DNA from 4 places in the Pseudomonas sp. MYb118 genome. Region 4 is predicted to be linked to each of the others. Evidence: predicted binding sites of a transcription regulator. Region 4 holds the regulator's gene; each other region holds the start of a gene.
What was found. Region 4 encodes FliA, which starts transcription of late flagellar genes. Its sites were predicted from a motif close to CTAAAGTTTNNNNNNNNNNNGCCGNTAA; they were not measured.
Positions count from the first base shown of each region.

Region 1 (4,110 bases), on a different contig from region 4:
GTCGTGGGACAGGTCGCCGCCGGCGATGCGCTCGACCACGGCCAGCGTCTCGCGCAGCGGACCGGTGATCTGGCGGGTGATGATGACGGCGGCAATGATGCCCACCAGCAGGGCCAGCAAGGTGCTGATCAATTGCAGGGTGCGTGCCTGGGCGCTTTCGGCGTCACGACGATCCAGCTGGATCTGGTACAGCTGCTCGCTGAGGGTGACGATCGTGTTGCCCTGATCGGTCATTTCCTTGCGGGCCTGCACCACATCGTTGTTGGTGGCTTTGTAGGCGCGCACCGCGGTGCGGTAGTCGGTCAACGCCTTTTCCAACTGACGCAGGGCGTCCTGCTGGGTGGCGGCGAAATGGGTGTTGAGCTGCTCCAGGCTGGCGACGGCGGCGTCAAGCTGGTTGGCTGCTTTCAGCTCGGTATCGGCGTTGACCGCTGCGGTGTAGCCGCGCACCTCATAGCGGGCCAGCATGAACGCTTCCTTGGCCGCGGTGATGGCCTGGAATTGCTCGAAGCGCTGATCGCTCAGGGGCATGCGCTGCACTTCGTCGCTGATGGCGTTGATCAGCGAGTTCGCGGTTTGCGCGTTGGCCGTCATCACGTCGCGGGCGCTGTTGCCGGCGCGGTAGGCGACACGCATTTTTTCCAGCGAGATCCGGTAAGCGGCGATCAGCGAGGCTTGCTCGTTGAGCAGCTTGAGGTTTTCCGGGCTCTTGAATTTCTCGAGCACTGACTTTTGCTGGGCGTCGAAGGCATCGAGGTTGACCAGCACGTTCTGTGCGGTGGTTTCGTCGCCGTTGGCCAGCATGTATTGCAGGCGGGCCACGCGCAGCTTGGTCAGGCCGGAGTTGAGCTGGGTGATGTCACTCATCCAGTTGCTGCGGTCGATCAGGCTGCCCAGGCTGGTCCAGCCGGTCAGGGCGAGGACGCCGGTCAGTGCCAGGACCAGGCCGAAACCCAGGCCCAGTTTCATGTTCATGCTGATGTTGCCGAACCAGCTATTCATCAAATTCCTCCAGGAACGTTGCGCTGCGGTCGTCGAGTGGCTGGAAGATTGTTGTTTTTCGTAGCCAAAAGGTTTGTGAAAGGCTTGTATCGGCAGCCGGGCCCAGAGCTGAATGGTTTCTGTAGGACAAATCTGTAACAAGGCTTTTGCGGGTCTTCAGTTTTTTTTCACATGGGTTTCACCGGGTGCCAACGCCCGCCTCTTTAACTTCGGCGCATCGAAATCAAGTGATGCATGCCGGTGAGGCGGCCTGATGTGGAATTGAGACTGAGTCTGTTCGGGGTAAAGCGCTCGATTGATCTGAGCCGCTGGGCCCGCTATCGAAACACGGCGGTGATCGTGGCATCGGCGTTGCTGGTCATCCCCTTGACGGTGTGGCTGTTACGGCCCGCTCCCGTGCCCGACCTGGCCCATGGCAATGTCGCTGCCGCACGGGCCTTGGTGTCCGAGTGGGCGAAGGGCGATGTGATTGTGCTGGTGCGCCATGTCGAGCGCTGCGATCACTCCAAAGCCGCTTGCCTGACGGGTAACGACGGCATCACCGATCGCTCGCGCAGCGTTGCAGTGGGCATTGGTGCGCAGTTCGAACAGTTGGGGCTCGACAGCGCCGACATCTACAACAGCCCGATGACCCGCACGGCACAGACCGCCCGCTACATGTTCAACAAGGTGAGTGCGAACGACGACTGGTTGGTCAGTTGCCGCGGCACGATGTTGCGCGATGCACTGGCGCACAAGGTGCCCGGACGCAACCTGGTGCTGGTGACCCACAGCGAATGCATGTCGCAGATCGAGAAAGACCTCAAGTTACCGTCCTCCAACCTGGGTTACGGCGCTTCGCTGTTCGTCTCCGCCGGTGCCTCGCAGGCGCCACGCATGCTCGGTTTCATCGAGGCGTCTGACTGGCGTTCGGTGGCTTTCCAATGAGTACGCCTCTGCGTTTTTATGCCTGGAACTTCGGTGTGCCGCTGGCCTGCGCTGCCTTGGTGTTCCTGCTGTTCGACATGACACAGATCGACAGGGCGTTCAGCAATCTTTTTTATGACCCGATCACCCATACGTTTCCGCTCGACCAGGTTCATTTTTTCGAGCGGGTGACGCACACAGTGGGCGCGGATCATCCCGAACTGGACCGCGGAAATCGCCTTGATCGGCGCGCTGCTGTCGTGTCTCTGGCCGCTGGTCAATCCCGGCAAGCGTCCGCGTCTGGCGGGCTTTCTCGAACGGAGCAGGCTGGCGTCCGTATTGAAGTTCGCCGCCGGGCATCGACGGGATTTCTGGTTTGTGGTCGTCGCCTTTTCCGTTTGCACCGGTGTCATCCATTTCCTCAAATCCCATACCGGGGTGTACTGCCCGATCGAGACGACGCTCTACGGCGGGAAGATGGATCACATTGAGTGGTTCGACAATTTCCGCTTGTTCAGTGAAGCGGGGGATGGGCGTTGCTGGCCGGGAGGGCATGCTTCGGGCGGGTTCACCATGCTCGCGTTGTACTTCGTGGCGCGGCGGTATCGGTGGCGGTTTTCCAAGGCGCTGATGTATGGCTCGTTGGTGCTGGGGTTTGTTTACGGTACTACGCGGGTGTTGCAGGGGTGGCATTACATGTCCCACACCTTTTGGGCGGGAATATTTGTGTGGCTGGCGTGTTTGCTGACGGCGCTGGCCTTCTATGGCCGGGCGCGTCTGGAGGTGCCGGTGGAGTCTGTTGCGCGAGGCAAGCGTTACCCCTGTAGGAGCGGGCTTGCCCGCGATGGTCGTTAACGGTGACTCGGGCTGTCTGATGCCCCGCGGTGCCAGGTCTACCATCGCGAGCAAGCTCGCTCCTACAGGGGTATGTATGCCCTCTTGTGGGAGCGAGCCTGCTCGCGATGGTCGTTAACGATAACGCGGGCTGTCATTGCCCGACGAAGAAGTAATCCTGACGCCCCACCCGCATGGTCTTCAGCACTTTCATCGTTGGCGCCGGTGGTGAGTCTGCCGCAATCACCGCCACGTTGGCCGGCGATGCACTCAGAAATTCATGCAACTGCGCTTGCGTATCCAACCCCGTGAGCAGGCTTTGGGTGTAGAACACGCTGGCGCCTCCTGTCCGTTCGTTGGCCTGGAACAGGGCGACGTGCTGGCCGTTGGTCTGCATCGCCTGGATCTGTTGCGTCAGCGGCAGGAACGACAACTGGCGGTCGGCGCGAGGCAACGCCCATTGTGCGGCGGCCAGGTAGGCGCTGATGACCACGGCCAGTACGCCCATGGCCAAACCCCGGCGGTGGCGGGCAATGCGGCCCGACAGGTTCGGGGCACCCTGGTATTGCTGCAGGCGTTCGAACAGTACGGCGGCATACTCCGCGGCAATCACCGCGGCGGCCGGCGTCATGGACATCAGGTAAACGGTGCGCTTGCTCGACGCCAGGGTCAGCATGAGGAACTGCGCCAGTATCCACAGGGTGAAAAACAGCAGGTACCGGTTGGCCATCAGGCTTTTTCGAAAGTGCCACAGGCCCAGGTACACCAGGATGTTCCACGGCAAGAAAGCCTGGGGCAGTTTGGCCAGGTAGTAGTAGAACGGCTCGTAGTGCCCGGCCTCGACGAACGAACCACTGAAGCGCCCCACACTGTTGGTCAGCAGCACTTCGGCGAGGGCTTGCGAGCCGCCGCGCTGATACAGCACCGCCAGCCAGATCATCAGCGGTACCAACCCCAGTAGCGTCAGTAACGCAGGCCTTAACCAATCGCGCAGTACCAGCCGCTGGTCGATCAGGCTATTGGCCAACAGGTAGGCGAAGATCACCACCCCCGGCATCGCCAGGCCCAACACGCCTTTGCTCAGTGTCGCGATGGCAATGCCTTTGACGAACAGTACGGCGTTGACCAAGCCTGGTTGGCGATGGCCCTGGAAAAACGCCAGCAACGCCATGCTCACACCCAGGGCCAACAACGCGTCTTCGCCAACGCCCCGCGAGTTGCTCCAGTAACTGGCCATGGTCGCCAGCAGGATGCCGGCGGTCCAGGCAATCGCCTGGGGCCTGCCCATTCGGCGCAGCATGGCGTACAGCAACATCACGCTGAACAACCCCGCAAATGCCGACGCCAACCGCACCGCCCACGGCGTAC
Region 1 is NZ_JBFRXN010000002.1:2,508,386-2,512,495, forward strand. It holds gene ABVN20_RS17255 (methyl-accepting chemotaxis protein) at 1-1,002, opposite strand, end outside; gene ABVN20_RS17260 (histidine phosphatase family protein) at 1,258-1,929, shown strand; partial or broken gene ABVN20_RS17265 (phosphatase PAP2 family protein) at 1,926-2,763, shown strand; gene ABVN20_RS17270 (ArnT family glycosyltransferase) at 2,897-4,110, opposite strand, start outside.
Region 1: ABVN20_RS17255 (methyl-accepting chemotaxis protein) is a predicted target of FliA. The motif match lies at 1,089-1,116, and genes of this name have one in related genera.

Region 2 (4,110 bases), on a different contig from region 4:
CCGATTGGCTGGTGCTGGACGGCAACGATCCGTACCTGGCGACGGCCAGTGGCGACGGGATTCTCAATCGTTGGCTGTTCGCCGGTGGCGATCGTCAGGTGCGCGACGTGCTGGTCAACGGCCAGTGGGTCGTGCGCGATGGGCGGCATGCGGGGGAAGAGGAAAGTAGCCGGGCGTTTACCCAGGTGTTGCGCGAATTGCTCGGCTGATACAAACCGACTTTTGGAACACAAAAAAACTGTGGGAGCGAGCCTGCTCGCGATGAAGTGTCAGCCGACACCGAGGTCACTGACTGAATCATCGCGAGCAGGCTCGCTCCCACATTTAGGCCGACATAAACAATCAGTTCGACGTCTTCGCCATCTGCGTATCCGTGGCGCGCCAGATCAGTCGGGTGGTGTCGTAGCCCTGCTGGCGGGCCTTGCTCAGCAACTCCTCACGCACCACACCATTGACCGTCGGGGTTCGGGACAGCAGCCACAGGTAGCGGCGGCTCGGGTCGCCGACGATGGCGGTCTTGTAGTCATCGCTGACATACAACACCCAGTACTCGCCCTTCGCCACACCCGGAATCAACCGCGAAAACCAGGTATCGAACTCGACCCACAATTTGTCAGTCTTGCCCGGCACCTGTGGATAAGCCGTGCCCTTGGCCTCTTCCCATTGCCAATCCGCCGTCAGGCAGCGGTTGAGCACCAGGATATTGCCGTCAGGCTTCAACGTGTAATGCGCTTCGGACTGCGCACAATTGCGCTGGAAATACATCGGCAAGCGCGCCAACTCATACCAGGTGCCCTGGTACTTCTTCAGGTTGACGCTGTTGACGGTTTTCGGCGCCAACGGATCTTCGCCAGTCGTAGCGCAGCCAGCCAATACCAGGCTGGCCAGAAGAAGGATCAAAAACTGCTTCATTGTTTTTCTCCCGCGGGCACAACGCCCCGGATTACTTCAGGCCTTGGCCGGAAAACATCATCACTTTGTCACCGGCGTACTGCACGCTGATAAAGCTGTTCTTGTCGCCCCAGGTGCAACTGGACAAGCCAAAGGCGCCCGAGCAGTCGGTAGGCTTGCCCAGCAAGGTTTCGACCTCGGCCTTGGGCATGCCCGTCGACAATTTGGAGTAGTTTTCCTGATTGACCTTGCCGCACGCGACCAACAATACGCAGAACGAAAGCACAGCGATGGAGCGCAGCGACATGGTGAAACTCCTGGAGCGAAGGGGAATGGCAAACTGCCAAGCAGAAGCTTAGAAGTGAAAACCCCTGTCGGGTTCCCTGACCCGTTGCCTATTTCTTGGGCCGCTCGTCTGTCTTTCACCGAAAAATCAGCCACTTTGCAGCGCTGTTGCGCATTTCGTCGGGTTTGGCCAAATGCGCCTAATCTTTGGCGCCGCCCCGTCGACAAAAAAGGCAGCGTAAAGCCCTTTGTGATGGCAAACTGACGCCCTTCTTGACCAGCCCTTTTGCGGTAGTTCATTTAATGACCAGAAACATGAAGTTCAGCCACAAAATTCTGTTGGCTGCCGCCCTCGTGGTGGCCGTTGCATTTGCCTGTTTCATTCTGTTCAACGACTACCGACAGCGTGAATCCCTGCGCAGCAACACCGAATCCTCCATGCAGGAACTCGGCAGCCTGACCACCAGCAACATCCAGACCTGGCTGGAAAGCCGCATTCAATTGCTGCAGTCGATGTCGCAACAGATCTCCGCCGACGGCAGCGCCCTGAGCAGCCTGAAACGCGTGATTGACCTGCCTGCCTACACCGGCAACTTCCAGCTGAGCTATTTCGGCGGCACCGATGGCGTGATGTTCTCGGTTCCGGCGGGCAACCGCGCAGCCGACTACGATCCACGCGCCCGTGGCTGGTACAAGGCGGCCAACAGCGCGCAGCAGACCATCGTCACCGAGCCCTACATCGCGGCGTCATCCGGCAAACTGGTGATCACTGTCGCAACACCGGTGCAGCGCCAGGGCCAGATGATTGGTGTGGCAGGCGCCGACATTGACATGACCAACGTCAGCGCAATCATCAACTCGCTGAACTTCGGCGGCCATGGCCATGCCTTCATCGTCAGTGCCGACGGCAAGATCCTGATCCACCCGGACACCAAGCTGGTGCTCAAGAACCTGGCCGAGGCCTACCCGAACGACACGCCCAAGGTCAGCCCGGGCATGAAAGAAGTCGAGATCGGTGGCAAACGCCAGTTCATCTCCTTCACCCACGTCAACGGCGTGCCATCGGCCGACTGGTACGTGGCGCTGGTGCTCGACCAAGACACCGCGTTCGCAATGCTCAGCGAGTTCCGCACCTCGGCGATCATCGCCATGGTGATTGCCGTGGTGATCATCATCACCCTGCTGGGCATGCTCATCAGCTTCCTGATGCAGCCGCTGCTGACCATGGGCCGTGCCATGCACGACATCGCCGAAGGCGAAGGTGACCTGACCAAGCGCCTGACCATCCACGGCCATGACGAATTCGGTGCGCTGGGGCTGTCGTTCAACCGGTTCGTCGAGCGTATCCACACCTCGATCCGCGAAGTGTCCTCGGCCACCGGCCAGGTCAACGAAGTGGCGCTGCGCGTTGTCGCGGCCTCCAACTCGTCGATGTTCAACTCCGACCAGCAGGCTTCGCGCACCAGCAGCGTCGCCGCAGCGATCAACCAGCTTGGCGCCGCCGCCCAGGAAATCGCCCAGAACGCCGCCCTCGCCTCGCAGCATTCGAGCGATGCCCGCGCACTGGCCGAAGACGGCCAGCAGACCGTGGATAAAACCATCACCGCCATGCATCAGCTGTCGGCGAAAATCAGCGATTCGTGCGGCAACATCGAGACGCTCAACAGCAACACCGTGAACATCGGGCAGATTCTGGAAGTGATCACCAGCATCTCCCAGCAGACCAACCTGCTGGCACTCAACGCCGCCATCGAAGCCGCCCGCGCCGGTGAAGCGGGCCGCGGTTTTGCCGTGGTCGCCGACGAAGTGCGCAACCTGGCGCACCGCACCCAGGATTCGGCGCAGCAAGTGCAGAAGATGATCGAGGAGCTGCAAGTCGGCGCCCGCGAAGCGGTCAGCACCATGACCGACAGCCAGCGCCAGAGCGAAAGCAGCGTCGGCATCGCCAACCAGGCCGGTGAGCGCCTGGGCAGCGTGACCCAGCGCATCGGCGAAATCGACGGGATGAACCAGTCAGTCGCCACTGCCACCGAAGAACAGACCGCCGTGGTGGAGTCGATCAACGTCGACATCAACGAGATCAACACGCTGAACCAGGAAGGTGTGGAGAACTTGCAGGCGACACTGCGTGCGTGTGCGGATCTTGAGCAGCAGGCGGCGCGGTTGAAGCATCTGGTGGGTAGTTTCAGGATCTAAGGGACCCTCACCGGCCCAATCGCGAGCAGGCTCGCTCCCACAGGTTCAGAGTGATCCCTGTGGGAGCGGGCTTGCTCGCGATGAGGCCATCACTGGCGAAAGAGATTCAGAACCTTGAACCAGGCTTACTCAAAAACTCCAGCTCTTCAACGGTAGACTCCCGCCCCAACACCTCATTGCGATGAGGAAACCGCCCAAACTGCGCGATCACCTTCTGATGCTTCTCGGCATAGTCCAGGTAATCGGCAAACAACCCTCGATCACTCTCCGGCTGTTGCTCCAGCAGGTCGATGTAGCGCGAGATGCATTCGTTCTGCACCGCCAGGTGCTCGCAGTGTTCCAGCACGATGTAGATGAACACCCGCTGGATCGGCGGCAATTGCCGGTCGAAATCCGCGGCGATGCCTTGCGCCACCAGGGCCTGGGCCCTGTTGTCACCGGAAAAGGCTTTGGGGGAGTCGCGAAAGAGCATGCGCGGCAGTTGATCGAGCAGCAACACCAGGGCCAGCCAACCTTCGGGGCGTTGCGCCCATTCGGTCAATCCGCCGGCCAGTGCCTGCTCCACCAGGTCCCCGAAACGCTCCCGCGCCTCGAGGTCCTGACTGTCGCGCTTGCCGAACCATAAACCGCCCTTCTGCGCCGCCACTTCCCTGGATGATCCGGCTGTTCCGAACCACCATTCAAGCACCGGCTGCCAGGGCGAGGTCATGGCTTACTCCTTGTGGTAGGCCGTGGCGC
Region 2 is NZ_JBFRXN010000002.1:2,084,249-2,088,358, reverse strand. It holds gene ABVN20_RS15535 (formimidoylglutamate deiminase) at 1-209, shown strand, start outside; gene ABVN20_RS15530 (lipocalin family protein) at 343-912, opposite strand; gene ABVN20_RS15525 (hypothetical protein) at 944-1,198, opposite strand; gene ABVN20_RS15520 (methyl-accepting chemotaxis protein) at 1,480-3,372, shown strand; gene ABVN20_RS15515 (DUF924 family protein) at 3,479-4,081, opposite strand; gene ABVN20_RS15510 (class 1 fructose-bisphosphatase) at 4,085-4,110, opposite strand, start outside.
Region 2: ABVN20_RS15520 (methyl-accepting chemotaxis protein) is a predicted target of FliA. The motif match lies at 1,377-1,404, and genes of this name have one in related genera.

Region 3 (4,110 bases), on a different contig from region 4:
GCAGCCAGAACACCATGGCGAAGCACAGCATCGCCACCGCCCCGAAGGTGATACCGACCCGCCCGGACATCCGCGCGTCCTGCAATTGCCCGGCGCCGTAGTGCTGGCCGATGCGCATGGTGATCGCGTAGGACATGCCTGCGGGCACCATGAACGCCACCGAAACGATCTGCAGGGCGATCTGGTGCGCGCCCAGTTGCGTGCTGCCCATGGTGCCCATGCACAGCGCCGCGAAGGCGAACAGCCCGACTTCCACGGCATAGGTGCCGCCAATCGGCAGGCCCAGGCGCCACATCTCCTTGAGGTACTGCCGGTTCGGACGCGACAGCCCCGGGAGCAACGGGTAGGCGTCGTACGCCGGATGCCGGCGAATGTGCCAGGCCAGCGCCAGGGCCATGAGGTTGGCGACAATCGCCGTAACCAGGCCGATGCCCACCAGGCCCAGTTTGGGCAGGCCGAACATGCCGGTGATCAACGCGTAGTTGAGTACGAAGTTGGCCACGGTGCCGGCCAGGCTGATGACCATCACCGGTGTCGCCCGGCCAATGGCGCTGGTGAACCCGCGCAGGGCCATGAAGCTCAGGTAGCCGGGCAGGGCGAACGGCAGGATCAGCAGGAACTGCCCGGCTGACTCCACGTTGGTCTCGGTCTGGCCGAACAACAGCAAGACCGGTTTGAGATTCCACAACAGCAAGCCGGCCACCAGCGCCATCAGCCACGCCAGCCACAGACCCGCCTGGGTCAGCCGCGCCGCCCCTGCGATGTCGCCAGCGCCGTGACGGATCGCCACCAGCGTGCCCACCGCGGCAATCACGCCGATGCAGAAAATCGAAACAAATGAGTAGCTCGCTGCGCCGAGCCCGCCGCCGGCCAATGCCTCGGGGCTGATACGCGCCATCATCAGGGTGTCGGTGAGCACCATCAGCATGTGCGCCAACTGCGAGGCAATCAGCGGCCCGGCCAGCCGCAGGATGGCCCAGAGTTCTGAACGCACTGGATGTTTCATTATCATCAGGCCCGTTAGTCAAGGTTTACAGGAAAGTGTCGATTCTCGGCGCTCTGCGGGGTTTGCACAAAGGGATAAAAAGGATGGGTTACATGATTAAAACTCATCATGGAGATCTTTCTGATACCTTGAACCTGTTTCGTCATAGGAGCTTTCTGAATGTCTCGTCGTCTACCTCCTCTTTACGCGTTGCGCGCATTCGAAGCGGCGGCGCGGCACAGCTCATTCACCCGAGCCGCTGAAGAGCTGTCGATTACCCAGAGTGCAGTCAGTCGACACATTCGCACGCTGGAGGAGCATTTTGCCTGCCGGTTGTTTCACCGCAGCGGGCGTCATCTGCAACTCACCGAGTCGGCGCGGTTGATCCTGCCGGGCATTCGCGAAGGCTTCACCGCCCTTGAGCGTGCCTGCCATACCTTGCAGGCCGAAGATGACATCCTGCGCATGAAGGCCCCATCGACCCTGACCATGCGTTGGTTGCTGGCGCGGCTCAGCCGCTTCCGCCACCTGCAGCCAGGCAACGAAGTGCAACTGACCAGCGCGTGGATGGACATCGACTCGGTGGACTTCAACCATGAGCCCTTCGATTGTGCGGTGATTCTGAGCAATGGGCGTTTTCCGCCGGACTGGGAAGCCAGCCTGTTGTTCCCCGAGGAACTGATCCCGGTGGGCGCACCGAGTCTGTTGAACGACCAGCCCTGGGATGTCACACGCCTGGCCAATGCCGAGCTGTTGCACCCGACGCCGGACCGGCGTGACTGGCGCAGTTGGCTGGAGCGCATGGGCCTGACCGATCAGGTGTCGCTCAAGGGCGGGCAGGTGTTCGATACCCTGGAGCTGGGGATGATCGCTGCCGCGCGGGGGTACGGGGTGTCGATGGGCGATTTGCTGATGGTCGCCGAGGATGTGGCGCAGGGAAGACTGAGTTTGCCGTGGCCGACCGCCGTCGCCAGCGGTGAGAATTACTACCTCGTCTGGCCGAAAACCCGTCCGGGAGGTGAACGTTTGCGCAGGCTCAGCGATTTTCTGCAAAGCGAGGTGCAGGCCATGAATTTGCCGGCTGTTGAACGTTTGCGCTGAATCGTTAGAGCTTTGTTACAAAAGCGCTGCGCGGTACCCGATATAACCACTCAAGTATTAGGTTTTTAGGCCGAAAGTATCATTGTGGAACCCTCGTGCATGTTTCACGCAATTCCCATTATTAGAAAAATTGCTGGGCAGCCGATCAAGGAGGAAGGCGCCCGGCCAGGAGCAGTCATGTCTCAACCTCGTGCTCGAATCGCCTCACAGCTTGGCCTTGCGCTAGCCGTGATTCTGGCGATCGTCATCACCGGTAGTACCTTATTCGCCCTGCGTTCGCTGGACACTGCCAACCTCGCCACGCGCGAAGAACACCTGGCCAGCGAAGCTCGCTTGCTGGCCGATCAGTTGACGACCTTCCACGGCACCCTGCGTGAAAGCACTCAACGCCTGGCGGGCCTGTTCGAAAAGCGCTTCGCAGGTGGCCTGAGCGTGCACCCGGACGAACAGTTCAACGTTGCGGGTACCCAGACGCCGGGCCTGCACCTGGGCAATGAAGTGCTCAACAACAACTTCAAGGAAGTGGACGAGTTCAAGCAGATGACCGCCGGCGTAGCCACGGTCTTCGTGCGCAGCGGTGAAGAGTTCATTCGCGTCAGCACCAACGTCAGCAAACAGGACGGCACGCGTGCCATTGGCACCATCCTCGATCATGCGAACCCGGCGTATGCCCGCTTGATGTCGGGGCAGAGCTTTGTCGGCCGTTCCCTGCTGTTCGAACGCTATTACATGTCGCAATACACCCCGGTACGCGACAGCGCCGGCAAGGTGATTGCGGTGCTGTATGTCGGTTTCGACTACACCGACGCGCAGAACGCGCAGTTCGCCAACCTCAAGCGCTTCCGCATCGGCCAGACCGGCTCGCTGGCGCTGCTCGACGAGAAAAACAACTGGCTGGTGCCGATTGCTGGTGTGCAGGCGCTGGACAAGGCCGCCCCAGCCATCGCCACCCTGGCGAAGTCGCCAAGTAAGGGTGGTTTCTGGAGCGACGCTTCCGAAGACTTCTACAGCGTCGCCGTACCGTTCGAAGACGGTCCATGGTCGGTCGTCGCCAGCATGCCGAAGGAAGAAATCAGCGCGGTGACCTGGAGCGTTGGCATTCAACTGGCTATTGGCAGCCTGTTGGCGATGCTGATCGCCGTGGGTTCTGCGGTCTGGCTGCTGCGCAGCAAACTTGCGCCGCTGGGTGATCTGGTGCGTCAGGCCGAAGCCCTGGGTGCTGGTGACCTGAGCGTGCGCCTGAATGTGTCGAGCAACGATGAGATCGGCCAACTGGCCCGTGCGTTCAACCAGATGAGCCAGGCGCTGTCGACCATGGTCGAGCACATCCGCAAGGCCTCGCAAGAGGTCAACAGCCGTGCGCAGGCGTTGTCGGGCCTGTCCGGCGGTGCTTACGAAGGCATGGAGCAGCAGTCGGGTGAAATCACCAGCATGGCCGGTGCCGTGGAAGAGTTCAGCGCCACTTCGCTGAACATTGCCGACAACATGGGCAACACCCAGCGTCTGGCCCAGGAAAACGCCCAGCAGACCAAGATTGGCCGTACGTCCATGGACGAAGCCTCGTCGTCCCTGGAGCAGATTGCCGGTGCCTTGAACAGCACAGCGGTAGTGATCAACACCCTGGGGCAGCGTTCCCAGGAAATCGGCGGCATCGTCGGCACCATCACCTCGATTGCCGAGCAGACCAACCTGCTGGCGCTGAACGCCGCGATCGAAGCGGCACGTGCCGGCGAGCAGGGCCGCGGTTTTGCCGTGGTGGCGGACGAGGTGCGCAACCTCGCTTCCCGTACACGCCAGGCGACTGACGAGATCTCCGGGATGATCCAGAGCATCCAGCAGGAAACCGGCAACGCCATCAGCACCATGGAGCAGGGCAACGTGCTGATGCAGGAAGGCCTGTCGCGCAATGCCAACGTCGCCTCGGCGCTGGCGCGCATCGACGAACAGAGCCGCTCGGCCGGTCAGCAATTCACCGCCATCACCACCGCCACCCAGGAGCAGAGCAGCACGGCGACCTTGCTCAG
Region 3 is NZ_JBFRXN010000002.1:1,576,596-1,580,705, reverse strand. It holds gene ABVN20_RS13175 (NorM family multidrug efflux MATE transporter) at 1-1,006, opposite strand, end outside; gene ABVN20_RS13170 (LysR substrate-binding domain-containing protein) at 1,166-2,086, shown strand; gene ABVN20_RS13165 (methyl-accepting chemotaxis protein) at 2,264-4,110, shown strand, end outside.
Region 3: ABVN20_RS13165 (methyl-accepting chemotaxis protein) is a predicted target of FliA. The motif match lies at 2,136-2,163, and genes of this name have one in related genera.

Region 4 (4,110 bases):
TGTCGGTAATGTCGCCCGACTCGGCTTCGGCGACCGGCGCTTGTGGTTCTTCCACCACTTGCGGCGCAGGCGCAGCTTCATCGGCCGATTGCGGCTCGGCCAGGCGGGCCAGGGCAGCGAGCAATTCGGGTGTGGCAGCCGTGATCGGGCTGCGGTCGCGGACTTCGCCGAACATGCTGTTCACCGAGTCCAGCGCTTCGAGAACCACGTCCATCAGTTCCGAGTCAACGCGACGCTCACCCTTGCGCAGGATGTCGAACACGTTCTCGGCGATGTGACAGCACTCCACCAGCTCATTGAGCTGGAGGAAGCCGGCGCCCCCTTTTACAGTGTGAAAACCGCGAAAAATTGCATTGAGCAAATCCGCATCATCAGGTCGGCTTTCCAGCTCGACCAGCTGCTCGGACAGTTGCTCTAGAATCTCGCCGGCCTCAACCAGGAAATCCTGAAGGATCTCTTCATCGGCGCCGAAGCTCATTAAGGGTGTGCTCCTAACAGGTCAAAAAACCCAAAAACCTAAAAACCTGAATATTTAGAAACCCAGGCTGGATAACAAATCGTCCACGTCGTCCTGGCCGGACACAACGTCTTCTCTTTTATCGGCATGAATCTGCGGACCTTCACCCTGAGAGAGATGTTTTTGTGGATCTTTTTCTGCAAGCATCGCTTCACGGTCATGTTCGATGCCCGCAAAGCGGTCCACCTGGCTGGCCATGAGTACGAGTTTGAGCAGGTTGGCTTCGACTTCCGTCACCAATTGCGTCACACGCTTGATCACCTGACCGGTCAGGTCCTGGTAATCCTGCGCGAGCAGGATGTCGTTGAGATTGCTCGACACTGCCCGGTTGTCCTTGCTGCTGCGTGCCAGAAAACCGTCGACACGCCGCGCCAGCTCGCGGAACTCTTCAGCCCCCACTTCGCGCCGCATGAACCGCCCCCAGTCGGTGCTCAGCGCCTGGGCTTCATCGCTCAGGCTGTTGACCAATGGTGTGGAGCTTTCGACCAGATCCATGGTGCGGTTGGCGGCAGCCTCTGTCAGCTTGACAACATAACCGAGGCGCTCGGTGGCATCCGTGATCTGGGACACCTCTTCGGCTTGCGGCATGTGCGGATCAATCTGGAAATTGACGATCGCGCTATGCAACTCGCGGGTGAGCTTGCCCACTTCCTGATACAGGCCACGGTCACGGGTCTGATTGAGCTCATGGATCAATTGCACCGCGTCGCCGAACTTGCCTTTTTCAAGGCTTTCGACCAGTTCGACCGCGTGTTTTTTCAGGGTCGACTCGAAGTCACCCAGTGAAGATTCTTTGTGGTCCATAGCTCCCCCGTGGCGCCGTGACTCAACCGATGCGTTCGAAAATCTTCTCGATTTTTTCTTTCAACGCCTGGGCCGTGAAGGGTTTGACCACATAGCCGTTTACACCGGCCTGGGCCGCTTCGATGATCTGCTCGCGCTTGGCTTCGGCGGTCACCATCAGCACCGGCAGGTGCTTGAGCTTTTCATCGGCGCGCACGTGGCGCAGCAGATCAATGCCGGTCATGCCAGGCATGTTCCAGTCGGTTACCAGAAAGTCGATGCTTCCGCTGTTGAGGACCGGAATGGCGGTGGTGCCATCGTCGGCCTCGACCGTGTTGGTGAACCCAAGGTCACGCAACAGGTTCTTAATGATCCGCCGCATCGTTGAGAAGTCATCAACGATGAGGATTTTCATGTTCTTGTCCAATTCGACCTCCAAGCAGTCTTAAACGCGCCCAGCACCTGGACGCGCCATTTCAATCAATTTGGCAAAGCACTCAATGACTGTCTGGAGCACAACAGATCGAGACCGGTGCGGTTCAACACCACACCAGCCACGTTCGCAGTGTCCCCACACTGCCTTCAGCGCGCTCGCCACTCCCCCAAACGCCCCCGCAAACGGGCTGCGCACTGGCTATGTAACTGGCTGACCCGAGATTCGCTGACTCCCAGGACCTCACCGATTTCCTTGAGATTCAACTCTTCGTCGTAGTACAGCGCCAACACCAGTCGCTCGCGCTCCGGCAAATTGGCAATCGCGTCCGCCAGCGCCGCCTGGAAGCGTTCATCTTCCAGATCGCGTGACGGCTCGAGATGAGCACTCGCGCCATCCTCGTGCAGACCTTCGTGTTCGCCGTCCTGCAAAAGATCGTCGAAACTGAATAACCGGCTGCCCAGGGTGTCGTTCAAAATCCCGTAATAATCATCGAGACTCAATTGGAGTTCGGCCGCAACTTCGTGATCTTTAGCGTCACGGCCGGTTTTAGCTTCAATCGAGCGAATTGCGTCGCTGACCATGCGGGTATTGCGGTGGACCGAACGTGGCGCCCAGTCCCCCTTGCGCACTTCATCGAGCATGGCGCCGCGGATGCGGATGCCCGCGTACGTCTCGAAACTCGCGCCCTTGCTGGCGTCGTATTTGGTCGACACTTCCAGCAGGCCGATCATCCCGGCCTGGATCAGGTCTTCGACCTGCACACTGGCAGGCAGACGCGCCAGCAAGTGGTAGGCAATGCGTTTGACCAGGGGCGCGTAACGCTCGATCAGCTCGTACTGCGCGTCACGCGCCGACTTCTTGTAGAGGTTGTAACCGCTGGCTGTCATAGCACCGGTCCTGCCGTTTGTTGCACGAGACGCTCGACGAAAAATTCCAGATGCCCACGCGGGTTGGCGGGCAGTGGCCAGGTATCGACCTTTTGCGCGATAGCCTTGAAGGCCAGGGAGCACTTGGAACGCGGGAAAGCTTCATACACGGCGCGTTGCTTCTGCACAGCCTTGCGCACGCTTTCGTCGTAAGGCACGGCGCCCACGTATTGTAGGGCGACGTCAAGGAAACGATCCGTGACCTTTGTCAACTTGGCGAACAGGTTGCGCCCTTCCTGCGGGCTCTGGGCCATGTTGGCCAGGACGCGGAAGCGGTTCATGCCGTAATCGCGGTTGAGCAGCTTGATCAGGGCATAGGCGTCTGTGATCGAGGTCGGCTCGTCGCAGACCACCAGCAGGACTTCCTGGGCGGCGCGGACAAAACTGACTACCGAGTCACCAATACCCGCAGCGGTGTCGATCACCAGCACATCGAGGTTGTCGCCGATATCGCTGAACGCCTGGATCAGGCCGGCATGCTGGGCCGGGCTCAGGTGCACCATGCTCTGGGTGCCGGAAGCCGCCGGAACGATACGGATACCGCCAGGCCCTTGCAGCAATACGTCGCGCAGCTCACAGCGGCCTTCGATCACGTCGGCCAGGGTACGTTTGGGCGTCAGCCCCAGCAGAACGTCGACGTTCGCCAGCCCCAGATCGGCGTCCAGCAGCATGACGCGCCGGCCGAGCTCAGCTAGAGCCAGGGACAAGTTCACTGACACGTTAGTCTTGCCGACGCCACCTTTGCCGCCGGTCACCGCGATCACCTGTACGGGATGCATGCTGCCCATGTTATTTCTTTACCTTGTCTTGCATAGACGGAGGCCACATTACTGGCTGCGCGTTCTCAAAAGGAACAATGCATGGCAGACCATCGATGTAGGTACAAAAACTATTCACCTCAGCCGACCTGCTTGGACGGACTGTGGTAGATATCAGCGAACATGTCAGCCATGGCTTCTTCGCTGGGTTCTTCCTGCATTTGCACGCTGACGGCGCGACTGACCAGTTGATGACGACGCGGCAGATGCAGGTCATCCGGAATCCGCGGTCCATCGGTCAGGTAAGCCACCGGCAATTCATGACTGATTGCCAGGCTCAACACTTCGCCAAGACTTGCCGTTTCATCCAGTTTAGTCAGGATGCAGCCAGCCAGCCCGCAACGCTTGTAACTGTGATAAGCGGCAGTTAGAACCTGTTTCTGGCTAGTGGTTGCCAATACCAGGTAATTTTTTGCCCGGATGCCACGTCCCGCCAGGCTTTCGAGCTGCATGCGCAGGGCCGGATCGCTGGCCTGGAGGCCCGCAGTGTCGATCAGCACCACGCGTTTGCGCAGCAGTGGCTCCAGCGCCTGCACCAGGGACTGGCCCGGATCGACGTGGGTCACCGACACATTGAGAATCCGCCCAAGGGTCTTGAGCTGCTCCTGGGCACCGATGCGGTAGCTGTCC
Region 4 is NZ_JBFRXN010000001.1:22,902-27,011, reverse strand. It holds gene ABVN20_RS00140 (chemotaxis protein CheA) at 1-478, opposite strand, end outside; gene ABVN20_RS00135 (protein phosphatase CheZ) at 533-1,321, opposite strand; gene ABVN20_RS00130 (chemotaxis response regulator CheY) at 1,344-1,715, opposite strand; gene fliA (RNA polymerase sigma factor FliA) at 1,883-2,623, opposite strand; gene fleN (flagellar synthesis regulator FleN) at 2,620-3,450, opposite strand; gene flhF (flagellar biosynthesis protein FlhF) at 3,561-4,110, opposite strand, start outside.